Regions from separate parts of the Moellerella wisconsensis genome, predicted to be linked through region 1. Evidence: predicted binding sites of a transcription regulator. Region 1 holds the regulator's gene; each other region holds the start of a gene.
What was found. The regulator PurR, encoded in region 1, represses purine synthesis genes. The targets are predictions, from matches to a motif close to CANGCAAACGTTTGCNTG.
Positions count from the first base shown of each region.

Region 2: a site for PurR is predicted at 1,716-1,733, ahead of guaB (IMP dehydrogenase). Genes of this name have one in related genera too.
Region 3: a site for PurR is predicted at 2,427-2,444, ahead of purM (phosphoribosylformylglycinamidine cyclo-ligase). Genes of this name have one in related genera too.
Region 4: a site for PurR is predicted at 1,568-1,585, ahead of purT (formate-dependent phosphoribosylglycinamide formyltransferase). Genes of this name have one in related genera too.

Region 1 is NZ_CP093242.1:1,574,402-1,578,528, reverse strand. It holds gene rnt (ribonuclease T) at 1-202, shown strand, start outside; gene MNY66_RS07090 (Grx4 family monothiol glutaredoxin) at 287-634, opposite strand; gene sodB (superoxide dismutase [Fe]) at 1,250-1,828, shown strand; gene purR (HTH-type transcriptional repressor PurR) at 2,352-3,377, shown strand; gene punR (DNA-binding transcriptional activator PunR) at 3,382-4,127, opposite strand, start outside.
Region 2 is NZ_CP093242.1:1,982,017-1,986,143, reverse strand. It holds gene MNY66_RS08820 (TonB-dependent receptor domain-containing protein) at 1-138, shown strand, start outside; gene xseA (exodeoxyribonuclease VII large subunit) at 244-1,623, opposite strand; gene guaB (IMP dehydrogenase) at 1,795-3,261, shown strand; gene guaA (glutamine-hydrolyzing GMP synthase) at 3,341-4,127, shown strand, end outside.
Region 3 is NZ_CP093242.1:2,015,572-2,019,698, reverse strand. It holds gene speG (spermidine N1-acetyltransferase) at 1-156, opposite strand, end outside; gene purN (phosphoribosylglycinamide formyltransferase) at 682-1,323, opposite strand; gene purM (phosphoribosylformylglycinamidine cyclo-ligase) at 1,323-2,363, opposite strand; gene upp (uracil phosphoribosyltransferase) at 2,598-3,224, shown strand; gene uraA (uracil permease) at 3,549-4,127, shown strand, end outside.
Region 4 is NZ_CP093242.1:2,863,059-2,867,185, forward strand. It holds gene MNY66_RS12570 (GMC family oxidoreductase) at 1-224, shown strand, start outside; gene purT (formate-dependent phosphoribosylglycinamide formyltransferase) at 348-1,526, opposite strand; gene rarD (EamA family transporter RarD) at 1,692-2,612, opposite strand; gene MNY66_RS12585 (aminoimidazole riboside kinase) at 2,867-3,811, opposite strand.

The DNA of each region.
Region 1 (4,127 bases):
AACCTTCGATACCGCCGCATTAAGTGGCTTGGTATTTGGTCAAACTATTTTAGCCAAGGCCTGCTTGACTGCGGGCATTCCCTTTGACGCTAAACAAGCTCATGGTGCGCTTTATGATACTGATCGCACTGCCCTACTGTTTTGTGAAATAGTTAATAAATGGAAAAAATTAGGTGGCTGGCCGTTAGCTATTACTGAATAATCAGCGATTAAATAATCCATAAAAAAACCGCAGAGAACATAATATTCTCCTGCGGTTTTTTTATGTTAACGAATAACTTAATAATTACTCAGCTTTTGTTTCATCAGCTGAACGGTATTTATCCGCAGTTTCTTTGATCAACTTAGGCAATTCGCCGCGCTGATACATTTCCATAATAATGTCACATCCGCCGACTAATTCACCATCGACCCATAATTGAGGAAATGTAGGCCAGTTAGCATATTTAGGTAACTCGGCACGAATATCTGGATTCTGTAAAATATCCACATAAGCGAAACGCTCGCCACATGCAGATAGTGCTTGTACAGCCTGCGCGGAAAAACCACAGTTTGGAAGTTTTGGAGAGCCTTTCATATATAATAGAATCGGGTTTTCTTTGATTTGGCGCTCAATTTTTTCAATAGTTGTCATTCTTACTTCCTTAAAACTAATATGTGCTGGTCTGTCAGCCCAATATTGCTGTAATAAACAATATTAAACAATTGTAGATCAAACAATGATGGATCAAACAATTGCAGCTGAATTAAAAAGTTCAATACCTGAACATTGTATGTGTCTTTGTCTATACCGATACCAAACCGACCACATCAGATCCAGTATCTGTATACCTAATCTGTATACTTATAATAGCAAAACACACATTTTGGGCTGCGCCGTTTCAATGCAGGCCGCCTACTCCATGTAATCAAACACACTACCTAGAATATGCATTTTGTTTACAATAATACATTACTATAACATTACCGGTTTAAAAAAGGGATCATTATCCCTGCATTGTGTCTATTTTTAACCCGCCAGATAACTAATCTCAAGATGAATTAAAGTGGACTAATAAATAATATATAAATATTTTATATTATAAGACACTGTGATTTTTATCTAATGTTGTTAATATGATAAGTAAAATAGAGGCAGTTGACCTTAACGATGCTGTCCTTAGAAATAGAACCACCCTTTTGGCTCAATTATCGAGCAAAACCCGAAGTAGCAAACTATAAAATACAATAGTTTAACAAGGAGTATGCAATGTCATTTGAATTACCCGCTCTACCTTACGCAAAAAATGCGCTCGAACCACATATCTCTGCTGAGACCCTAGAATATCACTATGGTAAACACCACAATACGTATGTGGTAAACCTGAATAACCTGATCAAAGGCACTGAATTTGAAGGTAAATCTTTAGAGCAGATTATCAAATCTTCTGAAGGTGGCCTATTCAATAACGCGGCTCAAGTATGGAATCACACATTTTACTGGCACTGCTTAGCACCAAATGCAGGTGGCGAACCCACAGGTAAAGTTGCAGAAGCTATCAACCAAGCATTTGGTTCTTTTGCTGAATTCAAACAGCAATTCACTGATTCTGCGATTAAAAACTTTGGTGCTGGTTGGACTTGGTTAGTAAAAAAAGCTGATGGCAGCTTGGCTATCGTCAATACTTCAAATGCAGCCACCCCAATCTCTGGTGAAGATAAACCTCTTCTGACCGTTGATGTTTGGGAACATGCGTATTACATCGATTACCGTAATGCTCGTCCTCAATATATGGACAACTTCTGGGCATTGGTTAACTGGAATTTTGTTGCAGAAAATCTGGCTTAGTGATTAATAAAGTAAGAGCAGAGATCTCTTTTGGCTCTTACTGATAGATTAAGGGCGGGATAAATGTCTCGCCCTTAATCTAATAATTTCAGTGGTTGGTTTTCGCACACAGACCAATCAAAAAATATGTACCACAAATAAAATAATCATCACTAATGCGCCTAATGCGGTGCAGAGTCCGAATTTAAGATCTGTATCCATGATATTTGCTCCTATTGATATTCCAATAACGTTATATTCTAATGCTATGATATCTAATTATGCTAGCTGATGCTTAGAAATCCCCATCAAATAACTAAAATTGACTAGCTACTAATTAGTATCTCACAGTAAAAATTTAAAACCACGCAATATATCACATGTTATAACATCAATTATTACTTTCGTTTTTGCGCTAGATCAGACAAAATTCATGACAAATCGCTAAATTATTGTCAGACAACCTCTTATGCCTCAATATACTGACAACTTTTAATAAAATTATATTATAAGACCACTTATTGGTCAGGAGTCTTTTTACATCATGGCAACGATTAAAGATGTGGCAAAACGCGCAGGCGTCTCTACCACAACCGTATCCCATGTTATTAATAAAACGCGTTTCGTCGCCGAAAATACTAAGATTGCCGTTTGGACGGCAATTAAAGAACTGAACTATTCACCTAGTGCAGTTGCGAGAAGCTTGAAAGTTAATCACACCAAGTCGATTGGATTACTGGCAACCTCGAGTGAGGCTCCATATTTTGCTGAAGTTATTGAATCAGTTGAAAATAGCTGTTACGACAAAGGATACACGCTAATTTTATGTAATTCGCATAATAATTTAGGCAAACAAAAAGCCTATTTACAAATGTTAGCGCAAAAACGTGTTGATGGCTTATTAGTCATGTGTTCAGAATATCCTGACCATTTGATTACTATGTTAGAAGAATATCGAAATATCCCCATGGTTGTCATGGATTGGGGGGAAGCTCGAGGTGATTTTACTGACACCATTATTGATAATGCGTTTCATGGCGGTTACCTTGCGGGGCGTTATCTTATTGATCGCGGTCATCGTGATTTAGGGATTATCCCCGGTCCATTAGAACGCAATACAGGAATTGGACGCTTAAATGGTTTTAAAAAGGCGATGGAAGAAGCTAAAATCACCTTACGTGATGAGTGGATAGTCCAAGGCAATTTTGAGCCCGAATCAGGTTATTCCGCCATGAGCGAAATTCTAAGTCATAAACACAAACCTACCGCTGTATTCTGTGGTGGGGATATTATGGCGATGGGTGCAATTTGTGCCGCCGATGAAATGGGCTTGCGCGTTCCACAAGATATTTCAATTATCGGTTATGATAATGTACGCAATGCGCGCTATTTTACTCCGGCACTGACCACAATCCATCAGCCAAAAGAACGTTTAGGTCAGATGGCATTTTCTATGCTATTGGATCGGATTGTCAATAAACGTGAAGATGCACAAACTATTGAAGTGCATCCACGCTTAGTTGAACGCCGCTCAGTAGCGGACGGTCCTTTTATCGATTACCGCCGATAATCTTTTATCGCAACCATTCGGCATTAAGTGTTTCGCTGTCGCCCAAATAATCGAGCAGCCAACTTAATGCCGGAGACGCATGGTTCTCGACCCACGTTAAGCAACACGGACTTTCAGGAAATGGCTGGGAAAGTTGTAAATCAACTAAAATCCCTTGTTCACATAACGGCAAAGCCCGATGTTCGGGGATTACTCCCATGCACAATCCCGCTTTTAAACACGCTAATCCATTTTCCCAACTCGGTACTATCATTCGCTGCTGATTATTCAACGCCCAAGTTTCTCTTTTAGGTAAATTTCTTGAGGTATCCTCTAAACATAAACTGGGAAAAGGTCGCAATTGATCATCGGTCAATGGACCTGCCTCACTTGCTAACGGGTGTCGATGATTAACCACACAGCGCCACGGCATAAATCCCATATCTTTGAAACTGTAGCGTTCTCCAATTGGCGAAGCTCGAGTTGCGCCAATGGCAACATCTGCCCGACCGTCGGCTAAAGCATCCCAAACGCCATTAAAAACTTCAGGGTAAATATACAGCTCTACATCGGGAAAATGTTGATAAAAATCTAAAATAAGTTGTTCCGTTCGCTGAGGTTTGACTATCCCATCAACCGCAATACTTAGCTGTCCACGCCAACCGTTGGCAATTTGCTGACAATGGTGACGAGTATCATCCATTTTTTTGATGACAGCGCGCGCTTCTTTAATAAATACCCGCCCTGCTTCAGTGAGTTCAACATCACGGT
Region 2 (4,127 bases), 410 kb from region 1:
TTTAGTGTGAATAATATCACTAACCGCAGTTATTCAGACGCGCTAAATCGGGCAAATTCATCGGCCAAGATAAGTGAGAAAGATCAACATACAGCTCGCGGACGCACCTATATGCTGGGTGCAGCGGTACGTTTTTAAGCTTATTCAGCATTTAACAAAAAGGTTATTGAGTCACTAAGTGATTCGATCAATATCAATACGAGAGGCATTCGAGCAGTAATCGCCCGAATGCCACAGCTTAGATTAGGTTTTGCTGACGGGTGCAGTTTTACGTTGGCGAATTTTTTTGATCGCGGTGATTTCACTATCAACCCAGCCATCGTGCAAGCGGGTACGCAACATTTGACCTTTTTTAACTTGGCTGACACCTTTTAGTACTTCACCCGTTGGGGTTTCACTAATACTAAATCCTCGGGCCAAGGTCGCTAATGGGCTTACTGTTTCCATTTTTGAACAGGCGACGGCAAAGCGCTGGCGATAATTATTCAATACTGTAACTAGTGAACGCTGTAGACGATATTGATATTGATTAATATGCTGCTGATATTGCTGAACTTGTGGCCGAAGATCATGTTGCATTAATTGACGACTCATCTGTGTATATTGAGTCATTCGGCGCTGTAATAGGCGACTCATGGATTGAGTAAGGTGTTGATTTAACGTCGCGAGTCGATTTTGCTGCCGCGCTAAGCGTAATTGAGGGTGCTGCTGTTGCAAACGATGATGTAATTGAACGAAACGCTTATGTTTATTCGCCAGATAATAATCCAGCGCCATTTCCAACCGCTGCTGGTGGCTGTTTAATTGTCGTAGTAACTCTTGTTGATTACGGCTAATCACTTCTGCGGCAGCCGAAGGCGTAGGCGCCCGCAAATCCGCCACAAAATCAGCAATAGTTACATCGGTTTCATGGCCTACGGCACTGACAATCGGTAATTGGCTAGTAAAAATTGCCCGGGCGACTTTTTCATCATTAAATGCCCACAGATCTTCTAAAGAGCCACCGCCGCGGCCAACAATTAAAACATCACATTCTTGGCGTCGATTAGCAATTTCAATAGCACGAACAATTTGTGCTGGAGCGCCATCTCCTTGAACCGCAGTGGGATAGATAATAATCGGCAGTGAAGGGTCTCTGCGGCGCAAAATATGCAAAATATCATGCAGCGCTGCGCCCGTTGCCGAGGTGATAATACCGACACATTTTGCCGGTGAAGGCAACGGCTTTTTATGGGCAGATTCAAATAATCCTTCTGCGCTCAATTTTTGTTTTAATAGCTCAAATTGTTGCTGTAATAATCCTTCGCCCGCCGGCTGCATACTCTCGACAATTAGTTGATAGTCGCCGCGAGGTTCATACAAAGTAACAGAAGCCCTAACCAGCACTTGATGGCCATTTTGTGGACGAAAGGTTACGCGCCCGTTTTGCCCGCGAAACATGGCAGCCCGTACTTGCGATTTGGCATCTTTTAATGTGAAGTACCAATGCCCAGAAGAAGGCTGGGAAAAATTAGAAATTTCCGCACTGAGCCAGATTCTGCCCATCTGATTGTCTAGTAGTTCCCTGACCGTTTGATTTAAACGGCTAACAGAAAAAATTCCGGTCGATGAAGTTGTTAACATATGCGCTAGAAAAAATTTCAAAACAATGACTTAATCAATCGATACTAACCTACCTCGTGCTGTTAGCAAGCTTTTTTTTGAAAATAAAGCTGGAGGCAATCGGTTTCGGTGTGTATAATGCCGCGGCAATATTTAAACCTTTCTAACAAGCTGCCCGGTGAGATATTGCCTATGTTACGCATTAAAAAAGAAGCACTAACTTTCGACGATGTATTACTCGTTCCTGCACACTCAAATGTACTGCCAAACACGGCAGATCTTACTACTCAACTCACTGATACTATTCGTCTAAATATCCCAATGCTGTCTGCAGCGATGGATACCGTGACCGAATCTGACCTGGCTATTGCACTTGCTCAAGAAGGTGGGATTGGCTTTATTCATAAAAATATGTCAATCGAACGTCAGGCAGAAGAAGTTCGCCGAGTGAAAAAATACGAAAGCGGCGTAGTTACCGACCCTGTCACCGTCAGTCCAGAAACCACAATTCGTGAAATTAAAGAACTGTCAGAGCGTAATGGCTTTGCCGGTTATCCGGTAGTTGCCGCAGATAATTCTTTGGTAGGTATTATTACCGGCCGTGATATCCGTTTTGTGACTGATTTAGATCAGCCAGTTACGGCAATGATGACCCCAAAAGAACGTTTGGTAACGGTCAAAGAAGGCGAAGCTCGTGATGTTGTGTTGCAGAAAATGCATGAAAAACGAGTTGAAAAAGCTTTAGTTGTTGATGATAAATTCCATTTATTAGGGATGATCACCGTTAAAGATTTCCAAAAAGCAGAACGTAAACCTAATGCCTGTAAAGACGAACAAGGCCGTTTACGCGTTGGCGCGGCCGTTGGCGCAGGCGCAGGTAATGAAGAGCGCATTGATGCGTTGGTGGCTGCGGGTGTTGATGTTTTACTGATTGACTCGTCTCACGGACATTCTGAAGGTGTCTTACAGCGTATCCGCGATGCACGTGCAAAATATCCCAATCTGCCAATTATTGGTGGTAACGTTGCAACTGCGGAAGGTGCAAAAGCACTGGCTGATGCCGGCGTGAGCGCAGTAAAAGTGGGCATCGGCCCAGGTTCTATTTGTACTACTCGTATCGTTACTGGCGTCGGCGTACCGCAAATTACTGCTATTGCCGAAGCTGTTGATGCCTTAGAAGGTACGGGAATTCCGGTTATCGCCGATGGTGGTATCCGCTTCTCTGGCGATATCTCCAAAGCGATTGCAGCGGGTGCGGCCTGTGTAATGGTCGGCTCTATGTTCGCCGGTACCGATGAATCCCCAGGGGAAACTATACTGTTCCAAGGTCGTTCATATAAATCCTACCGTGGCATGGGATCGTTAGGGGCGATGTCTAAAGGATCATCAGACCGTTACTTCCAAACCGATAATGCTGCGGATAAACTGGTACCAGAAGGTATCGAAGGCCGCGTTGCTTATAAAGGCAAACTTAAGAATATCATTCATCAACAAATGGGCGGGCTGCGTTCATGCATGGGCCTGACGGGTTGTGGCACTATCGATGAATTGAGAACTAAAGCTGAGTTTGTGCGTATCAGTGGTGCGGGTATTCAAGAAAGCCATGTCCATGACGTGACTATTACTAAAGAATCACCGAACTACCGTTTAGGTCAGTAATTGCAGTAATTTTTTCAGGGCGGTCCTTCGCGGGACTGCCATATTTTATTTTGACATGAATGTTTGGAATTCTCCTCAAATGACAACAAATATCCATAAACATCGCATTCTTATTTTAGATTTTGGTTCCCAATACACACAGCTTATTGCACGTCGTATCCGTGAAATTGGTGTGTACTGTGAACTTTGGGCATGGGATGTGTCTGAAGAGCAAATTCGTGAGTTTAATCCCAATGGAATTATTCTTTCGGGCGGCCCTGAAAGTACAACGGCTGAAGATAGCCCCCGCGCGCCAGAGTACGTTTTTCGTGCTGGTGTGCCTGTATTGGGTATCTGTTATGGCATGCAAACTATGTCTATGCAACTGGGCGGCGCGGTCGAAGTCTCCGGTGAGCGCGAATTTGGTTATGCACAAGTAGAAATCAAACAGCAATGTGAACTGTTCCAAGATATCCACGATTCACTGTCAGAGCAGGGCGCACCGGTATTAGATGTCTGGATGAGCCATGGCGATAAAGTAACCGCTATTCCTGCTGATTTTGTGACTGTTGCTAGTACACCAAGCTGCCCATACGCAATTATGGCTAACGAAGCTAAACGTTTCTACGGGGTACAATTCCACCCAGAAGTCACTCATACTCATCAGGGTCTGAATATTCTGAAACGTTTCGCGTTAGATATTTGCCAATGTGAAACTCTGTGGACACCAGCGGCAATTATCGAAGATACCGTTCAGCGTCTGAAAGACCAAATTGGCGACGATCACGTTATTCTGGCACTGTCTGGTGGTGTTGACTCATCAGTAACTGCATTATTATTACATCGTGCTATTGGTAAACGCTTGACATGTGTATTTGTTGATAACG
Region 3 (4,127 bases), 440 kb from region 1:
CTTGTCGTACAGATCGCTTAATTCAACAAAGGCTTCATACGGTTCTTCGAACCAATAACGCATAACACTGGCGTTATTATCAAGTTGATGAATAAAAGCTAAGTCTTCGCGTTCAAGAGGGCGCAATCTAAATGGGGATAACTGCCCGGCTTTCATAATTTTACCTCAAAAAAGTTAAGGGTATTAGCTATACGCTACGCTAATAAATAAGCAGCTTAGCGTTGAGTATAACCAATAATAGGGTGATATTAAAAAATACTGACTCTAAATATCACTGTTACAATCAATAAGATTATTACTTTCTGTTCATTGTTAATCTTATTAATTGGTTTCTTATAGGATATCACTTATTTAATAGAAAATAAGCCAACCTCAAATCGACAGACACCGATTGATGAATAATTCAGCAATAATTAAGTTAAAAATTTTATCTCTGTTGTCGATGAGTCGAGTTAGCGAGGGATTAGTCGAATAACGGTGATGATAGCGATTGAAGTAACTCATTGAAATAAAATAATAGATATTGAAGTGACCCCATGGGGCACAACAAATAAAAAACCAGATAAACAGGGTTCAAATAATGAATAGGACTTAAACAATATTCATAAATGAAAATATAAATCACCAGATTATCTGGTTTTCCAGTATTAAAATTGAGCCGATAAATTGCAGTTTAGTGGTCTAGTCATCACTAGCATACCCTTGTTCGGGTAGGATTTTACCGTCCAATTGCGCGTTATTTCCCACCATTTGTAATCGACCTGAAATAAACCAATCAATTACAACCGGATAAATATCATGTTCTTGGGTTTTAATTCGTTCAACTACATCGTTTTCATGATCGTTGGCAAAAATAGGTACTTTGGCTTGTAAAATAACCGGTCCGCCATCTAACTGCTCGGTGACAAAGTGGACAGAAGTCCCATGTTCTCGGTCGCCATTTTCCATCGCTTTACGGTGGGTATGTAACCCCGGATATTTAGGCAGCAATGACGGGTGGATATTGATTATTTTACCGCGATAGTGGTGTACAAAATCGGCAGGTAAAATTCTCATATAACCGGCAAGTACCAGTAAATCAGCATCATGGCTATCTATTGCTTGCTGTAGCGCATGGTCATAGTCTTCGCGAGTGGTGTAATTCTCCGGTTGAATTGCAAAGGCAGGGATCCCTGCCTCTTGTGCCCGAGTTAATCCCAATGCATCGCTTTTATTGCTGTATACTGCACAAATTTCGGCGTTTATCTTACCTGCTTGGCAGGCATCAATAATCGCTTGTAGATTTGTGCCACTTCCCGAAATCAACACCACTATTTTTTTCATTAGCCAATAATAACCTGTTCTGCGTTTGCTGGTAATGCAGCTATTTTACCAATTTGCCATGCGGTTTCGCCTAATTCAGTTAATAAATTGAGCGCTGGAGCAACTTCTGCTGGTGGAAGGGCGATTATCATCCCCACACCACAGTTAAAGGTACGATACATTTCATGGGTACTAACATCGCCGGCCTTTTGTAGCCAACGGAATACCGCTGGCCATTGCCAACTGTTCGCATCAATTTGTGCTTGGGTATTTTCCGGCAATACACGCGGAATATTTTCCCAAAAACCACCGCCGGTTAAATGTGCAATAGCATGAATATCACTTTTCTCAATCAAAGTTAAAATATTTTTGACATAAATGCGAGTTGGCTCGAGAAGATGGTCAGCTAAACTTTTGCCTTCAAGCTCGGTAGCTTCAGGATCAGTTTGGCTCACTTCTAAAATTTTACGTATCAATGAATAGCCATTGGAGTGAGGACCACTAGAGGCGAGAGCGATTAGGGCATCACCAGCTTGTACTTTACTGCCATCAATAATTTCTGAGCGTTCAACAACACCGACACAAAAACCGGCGACGTCGTAATCTTCACCATGATACATGCCTGGCATTTCTGCGGTTTCACCGCCGACTAATGCACACCCCGATTGTTTACAGCCTTCGGCGATCCCTGTAATTACGCTGGCCGCAGTATCGACCGATAATTTACCAGTTGCGTAATAATCGAGGAAAAACAGTGGCTCAGCACCTTGAACGATTAAATCGTTAACGCACATTGCCACTAAATCAATTCCGATGGTGTCATGGCGTTTTAAGTCCATGGCTAAACGTAATTTGGTGCCAACACCGTCAGTACCTGAGACTAATACCGGCTCGCGATATTTTTGTGGCAGAGAACAAAGTGCACCAAAACCACCTAGACCCCCCATAACTTCAGGACGACGCGTCTCTTTTACAACGCCTTTGATACGTTCAACAAGTGCATTACCTGCATCGATATCGACACCGGCATCTTTATAGCTAAGAGAGGTTTTATCAGTCACAACAGCCCCCAAGGCAATTACGTTTTAAACAAAGAAGCAATAATGAGATTAATTCTAACAGGCTAAGCAAACGTTTGCGATAGCTTTCTGCGGGAAATAATCTAAGATTAAAACAACATTATTCGGAAATGTTTTGATCAGTATCAACCAGATACTAGTGGAACTATCCCAAAAAAGAGTTATAATCTCGCGATTTTTTTGCCCGCCGACCACCAAAAATAGTAGGAGAAAAGTATGAAAGTTGTTGAGGCGAAACACCCGTTGGTAAAACATAAACTCGGCCTGATGCGCGATCACGATATTAGCACCAAGCGTTTCCGCGAATTAGCGTCAGAGGTAGGGAGTCTCCTGACATACGAAGCAACTGCCGATCTTGAAACTGAAACAGTAACAATCGAAGGGTGGTGTGGCCCAGTTGAGATTGAACAAATCAAAGGAAAGAAAATTACCGTTGTTCCAATCTTACGTGCTGGCTTAGGCATGATGGATGGTGTTCTGGATAGCATTCCAAGTGCGCGTATTAGTGTTGTTGGTGTATATCGAGATGAAGAAACTCTCGAGCCAGTTCCTTATTTCCACAAATTAGCGTCAAATATTGAAGAACGTATGGCGCTGGTTGTCGATCCGATGTTGGCGACTGGTGGCTCAGTTATAGCGACTATCGATTTGCTGAAAAAAGCCGGTTGTAAATCGATTAAAGTCTTAGTCTTAGTCGCTGCACCAGAAGGTATCGCGGCATTAGAAAAAGCCCATCCAGATATCGAACTCTATACTGCCTCTGTCGATGAGTACCTTAATGAACATGGCTACATTGTTCCAGGGCTCGGGGATGCGGGCGATAAAATATTTGGTACTAAATAAGATCAGCCGACGAATAGTCGGCTTTTTTTTAAATAAAAATACTTGGAATAACAAGTGTTGTTACCGTGTCGCGAGTTCAGCTTGGTTTTAGAGGGCTCACAAACAGTGACTGATATTTGATATTCAGAGGCCGGGCGAATTAAAGTTAACTTAATAGCGAATATGCGTTCCGTATGCGCTATTAAGCACGGTTTTAATCGTCTGCAATTATTAGGCTATATAGCCAGTTATGTTGTAAATGCGTTAGCTGTAATTAACTGCGTAATTTTAACCCGTAATTTTAACCATAATATCTAAAAGTATATCATCTAGGGGATGCAACAAATGACTCGCCGTACTATCGGAGTTGAAGAAAGACCGCCACTATTACAAACTATTCCACTTAGCCTACAGCATTTATTTGCTATGTTCGGCGCAACGGTAATTGTTCCTATTTTGTTCGGCGTTAATCCAGCCACGATCTTATTATTTAATGGCGTCGGGACATTAATTTATCTGTTTATTTGTAAAGGTAAAATTCCTGCTTATTTAGGCTCTAGTTTTGCGTTTATTTCTCCGGTATTAATTTTATTACCTTTAGGTTATGAGCTAGCACTTGGCGGCTTCATTATTTGTGGGGTACTCTTTTGTGTCGTGGCTTTAATTGTTAAAGTCGCGGGCAGAGGCTGGATTAATGTGATGTTTCCTCCCGCTGCCATGGGTGCCATTGTGGCGGTCATTGGGCTAGAGCTGGCACAAACCGCAGCCAGTATGTCGGGATTATTGCCTCAAGGCGATACTCCTGTAGATCCATCAACCTTAATTATTTCAATTACTACGCTGAGTGTAACTATTCTTTGCGCGGTAGTGTTCCGTGGATTTTTATCAATTATTCCTATTCTTATCGGTTTCTTGGTTGGATAT
Region 4 (4,127 bases), 1.3 Mb from region 1:
GTAATTTTTGCAAAACAGTTTACCACCCCGTCGGGACTTGCCGCATGGGGACTGATCCGCAAACATCCGTGACTGATTTGCGTTTACGTGTACATGGAATACATCAGCTACGAGTAGTCGATGGCTCAGTTATTCCCGAAATAACCAGTGGAAACACCAATGCGCCGACCATTATGATTGCCGAGCGTGCAGCAGCGATGATTATTGAAGATCAAGCGCATTAAAATTAATCGAGGTTAATCATCATCGTAGTAGTCATAAATGCTCAGCGATTAATCATTGAGCATTAATTATCTTTATACACGCTCATATCCGCCGATATTATCTTTCGACGGATTTCAAAATATTTATCCTTCAACCACGACTTGAGACGCGGCATTTATTGCGCTGGATAATGCGTCATCTATCGAATCAGCCGTTGCCAATGTCACGCCTAAACGGCGGAAACCGGCAATTTCAGGCTTGCCAAATAAACGCAATTGAACATTATTTTTTAATGCACTATCCACTCCCGAGAAAGTCACATCTCGGCTATGTAATTGCGGTAAAATAACCGCTGAAGCGCTCGGCCCATATTGACGAATTTGACCAATTGGTAAACCTAAAAAAGCACGTACATGCAGTGCAAACTCAGATAAATTCTGAGAAATCAAAGTCACCATACCGGTATCATGCGGTCGCGGGGAGACTTCATTAAAAATCACTTCATCACCGCACACAAATAACTCAACCCCAAATAGGCCATAACCGCCTAATGCGCGGACAATTTTTTCGGCCATTTGCTGGGCATTATCCCAAGCTTTATCGCTCATTTTCTGCGGTTGCCATGAACAACGGTAATCGCCTTTTTCCTGACGATGCCCGACCGGAGCACAAAAATGAATACCATCCACAGCATTGATGGTCAGTAAGGTGATCTCAAAATCAAAATTAACCATTTTTTCGATAATCACTCGCCCTTGCCCAGAACGTCCACCTTCCTGAGAATAAGCCCATGCGGCAGCTAATTCATTTTCGCTACGAATAATACTCTGCCCCTTGCCAGACGAGCTCATCACCGGTTTAACAATGCAAGGAAAACCAATCTGCTTAGCGGCGGCAACAAATTCTACGTCACTATCAACAAAACGATACTCTGAAGTCCGTAATCCTAATTCTTCGGCGGCTAAACGACGAATACCTTCGCGATCCATAGTCAATAAAACAGCTTTAGCACTCGGTACGACTTTTTGCCCTGCTTGCTCCAACGCGAATAAGGTTTTAGTCGCTATAGCTTCAATTTCAGGCACGATAAAATCTGGCTTTTCCTGCGCAACTAACTCACGTAGCGCATCACCATCCAACATATTTATGTTATAACTGCGATGAGCGATATGCATTGCAGGCGCATGCTCATAACGGTCTACCGCAATTACCTCAATTCCTAAACGCTGGCATTCAATCGCCACTTCTTTGCCTAATTCACCAGAGCCTAATAACATGACTTTTGTCGCAGATGAACACAATGCAGTTCCGAGTTTAACCATTTTGTCTTATTTCCCATGCTCAAAATAATAGCCCAAGTATAAACGCAATCGTTTGCCTTGGCTATTAAGATAGAAAACTTTGTCTAAAAAGCTAACGCAAAATCTATTTACACTAGCTATTTTTCAATAAAACTGTTGGCTTTTGAACTCTCAGTTATAAATAATCTAAAGGGTTTTATCGCGCCCAGTAATAAACGGCGGATTTTTATGATGCTCGATGTAGCGTTTATGGAATAAAGATAAAATACAAAATAATAGCCCGATCCAAATTAGCGAGAAACTTACACCTTTGACACTATCGAATAATTCATTGAATAAGAATATTGCTAATAAAAATTGAATTGTAGGTTCTATATATTGGGCGAGACCGATAACGGTTAAGGTGGTACGTTTTATCGCTGCCGTAAAGAACAATAGTGGCAAAATAGTCACTGGCGCCGTCAACATATAGAGCAATTTTATCTCAAAGTCGCCACTAAGAACCGCGCTTTCACCTTGATTATCCAGCCAAAACATAATAACGATTGCTAAAGGCAATAACCATAATGCCTCGAGAAACAATGAAGTAATCACATCAAAGCGAATAAATTTACGAATTAAACCATAAATTGCAAAGGCACTACCCATGACTAATGCTAATAATGGCAATTCACCATATTGTAATATTTGATAACCCACCCCAGCTAAAATAAACATAACTGCCATCTTTTCTGCAATAGCCAAGCGCTCATGTAAAAATAACATCCCAAGCAAAATAGAAAATAACGGATTTATAAAATAGCCTAAACTAGCGGCTAAAACTTGCCCATGAGTTAAAGCGTAAGTAAAGGCGCTCCATGAAACCGCCATCACCGCAGAACTGAATAAACATAGAATAATCGAGCGCTTGTCTTGCCAAACTTGCTGCCAGAACGTTTTATTTTTTATTAAATATCTAATTATCAATAATAAAGGAATTGACCAGATAATACGTTGAGCTAATAACTCAAGCGGCTGTGCGCCGGGCATTAATCGATAATAAAGCGGAGTGATCCCCCACAGAATATAAGAAAATATAGCCAGTGCGACCCCTGAGCGGTACAACATATTTAGATATCCAGAAATAAATGAATTAATAACAGAATTGACTGACTATAATACTCTTTTCTCACTGAAAGAGACACTTTCTATTTATGATTATAATTATAAGAATAGTAGAAAAAACAACCAATTATCTGAGGAAATAAACTCATAATAACTACGCGAGTAAGCGTTGGATAATAATGGGGAAAATAAAAACTATATTAATATAGTGCTGGGCATCAAGATAATAACATCATGATCCCCAGCAATTCATAATATTAAATTTCGCGCTGATGCAGTGGCGGTTGCTGGCGAATAAAATCAGCCAATTCATCATGGGATGGCGCCGCAGCAATTGCCCCTTTTTTAGTCGTCGCTAATGCACCACAAGCTGAAGCTTGAGTGATTATTTTCATAAAGTATGCGGCCTCATTAGCCACGCCGTATTCAGCAATAGCCGCCAATAATCCAGCCATAAAAGCATCGCCTGCTCCTGTGGTGTCTACGCTTTCAACTAAATACGCACTGATAGCAACACGCTGTTGCTTGGTAATGACTAAACAACCTTTTGAACCTTGGGTGACGACTTTTAAACTCGCAGGATACTGATTCAATTTGTCAACGGCTTCAGATAACGTAGGGCACTGTGTCAGCCACAATAATTCTTCTTCTGATAATTTCAGAATATCGCATTGACGCGCAAAGGCATCCACAGTTTGATGCATTAACACTGGATCAGACCACATTTGAGGGCGAATATTTACATCGAAACTAATCAGCCCTTCAGACTTACGCATTTCCTCAATCGAACGACTTAAAGAATCACGGCATACCGAATGAACCAAGGCTAACGAACAAAAATGCAGAATATCTTTACCAAAAACAGGCAGATTTTTCGCAGTTAAAAACTGATCTGCTGAGGGAGAAACTAAAAAGGAGAATTCGCGCTCGCCATTTTCATGCAATGAAACCAAAACCGTACTGGTGCGATATTGTTCATCAAATTCCATCGCACTAGTATCGACGCCCATATCAAACATCGTTTTTTGCATGAAATGACCGAAGGCATCTTCACCGACCCGTCCAATAAAACCACTTTGCTGGCCTAATCTGGCAATTCCTGCCGCGACATTAACCGGCGCTCCACCAGCACAAGCTTCATATTGCATATTTTGCAGTGGGATTAAATCGACAACCGCATCACCCAACGTCCAGACTTTCATAAATTCCCCCAGAGATTATTCTCTTTTATATAGAACAAGCCAAAAACTAGAATTAAAATTATACTTAATTCAAACGATAGTAAATTGATCCGAGGTATAGAAAACCAGCAAACGAAGGCTCTAATATTCTTACGCCTCAGTTATCATCTTAAACTGAGTGGCGAAGCAGTTAAATAAGCAACGGATCGATACTGAAATTATGGTATTTAGATTAAATAGATGAATAAAAATAACACTAGCCAAAACCACCTGTTAACGTTAACATTTATTGAGAAATAAATCGATATCTCATTCTCTGACTGGCGAATAAAGACCA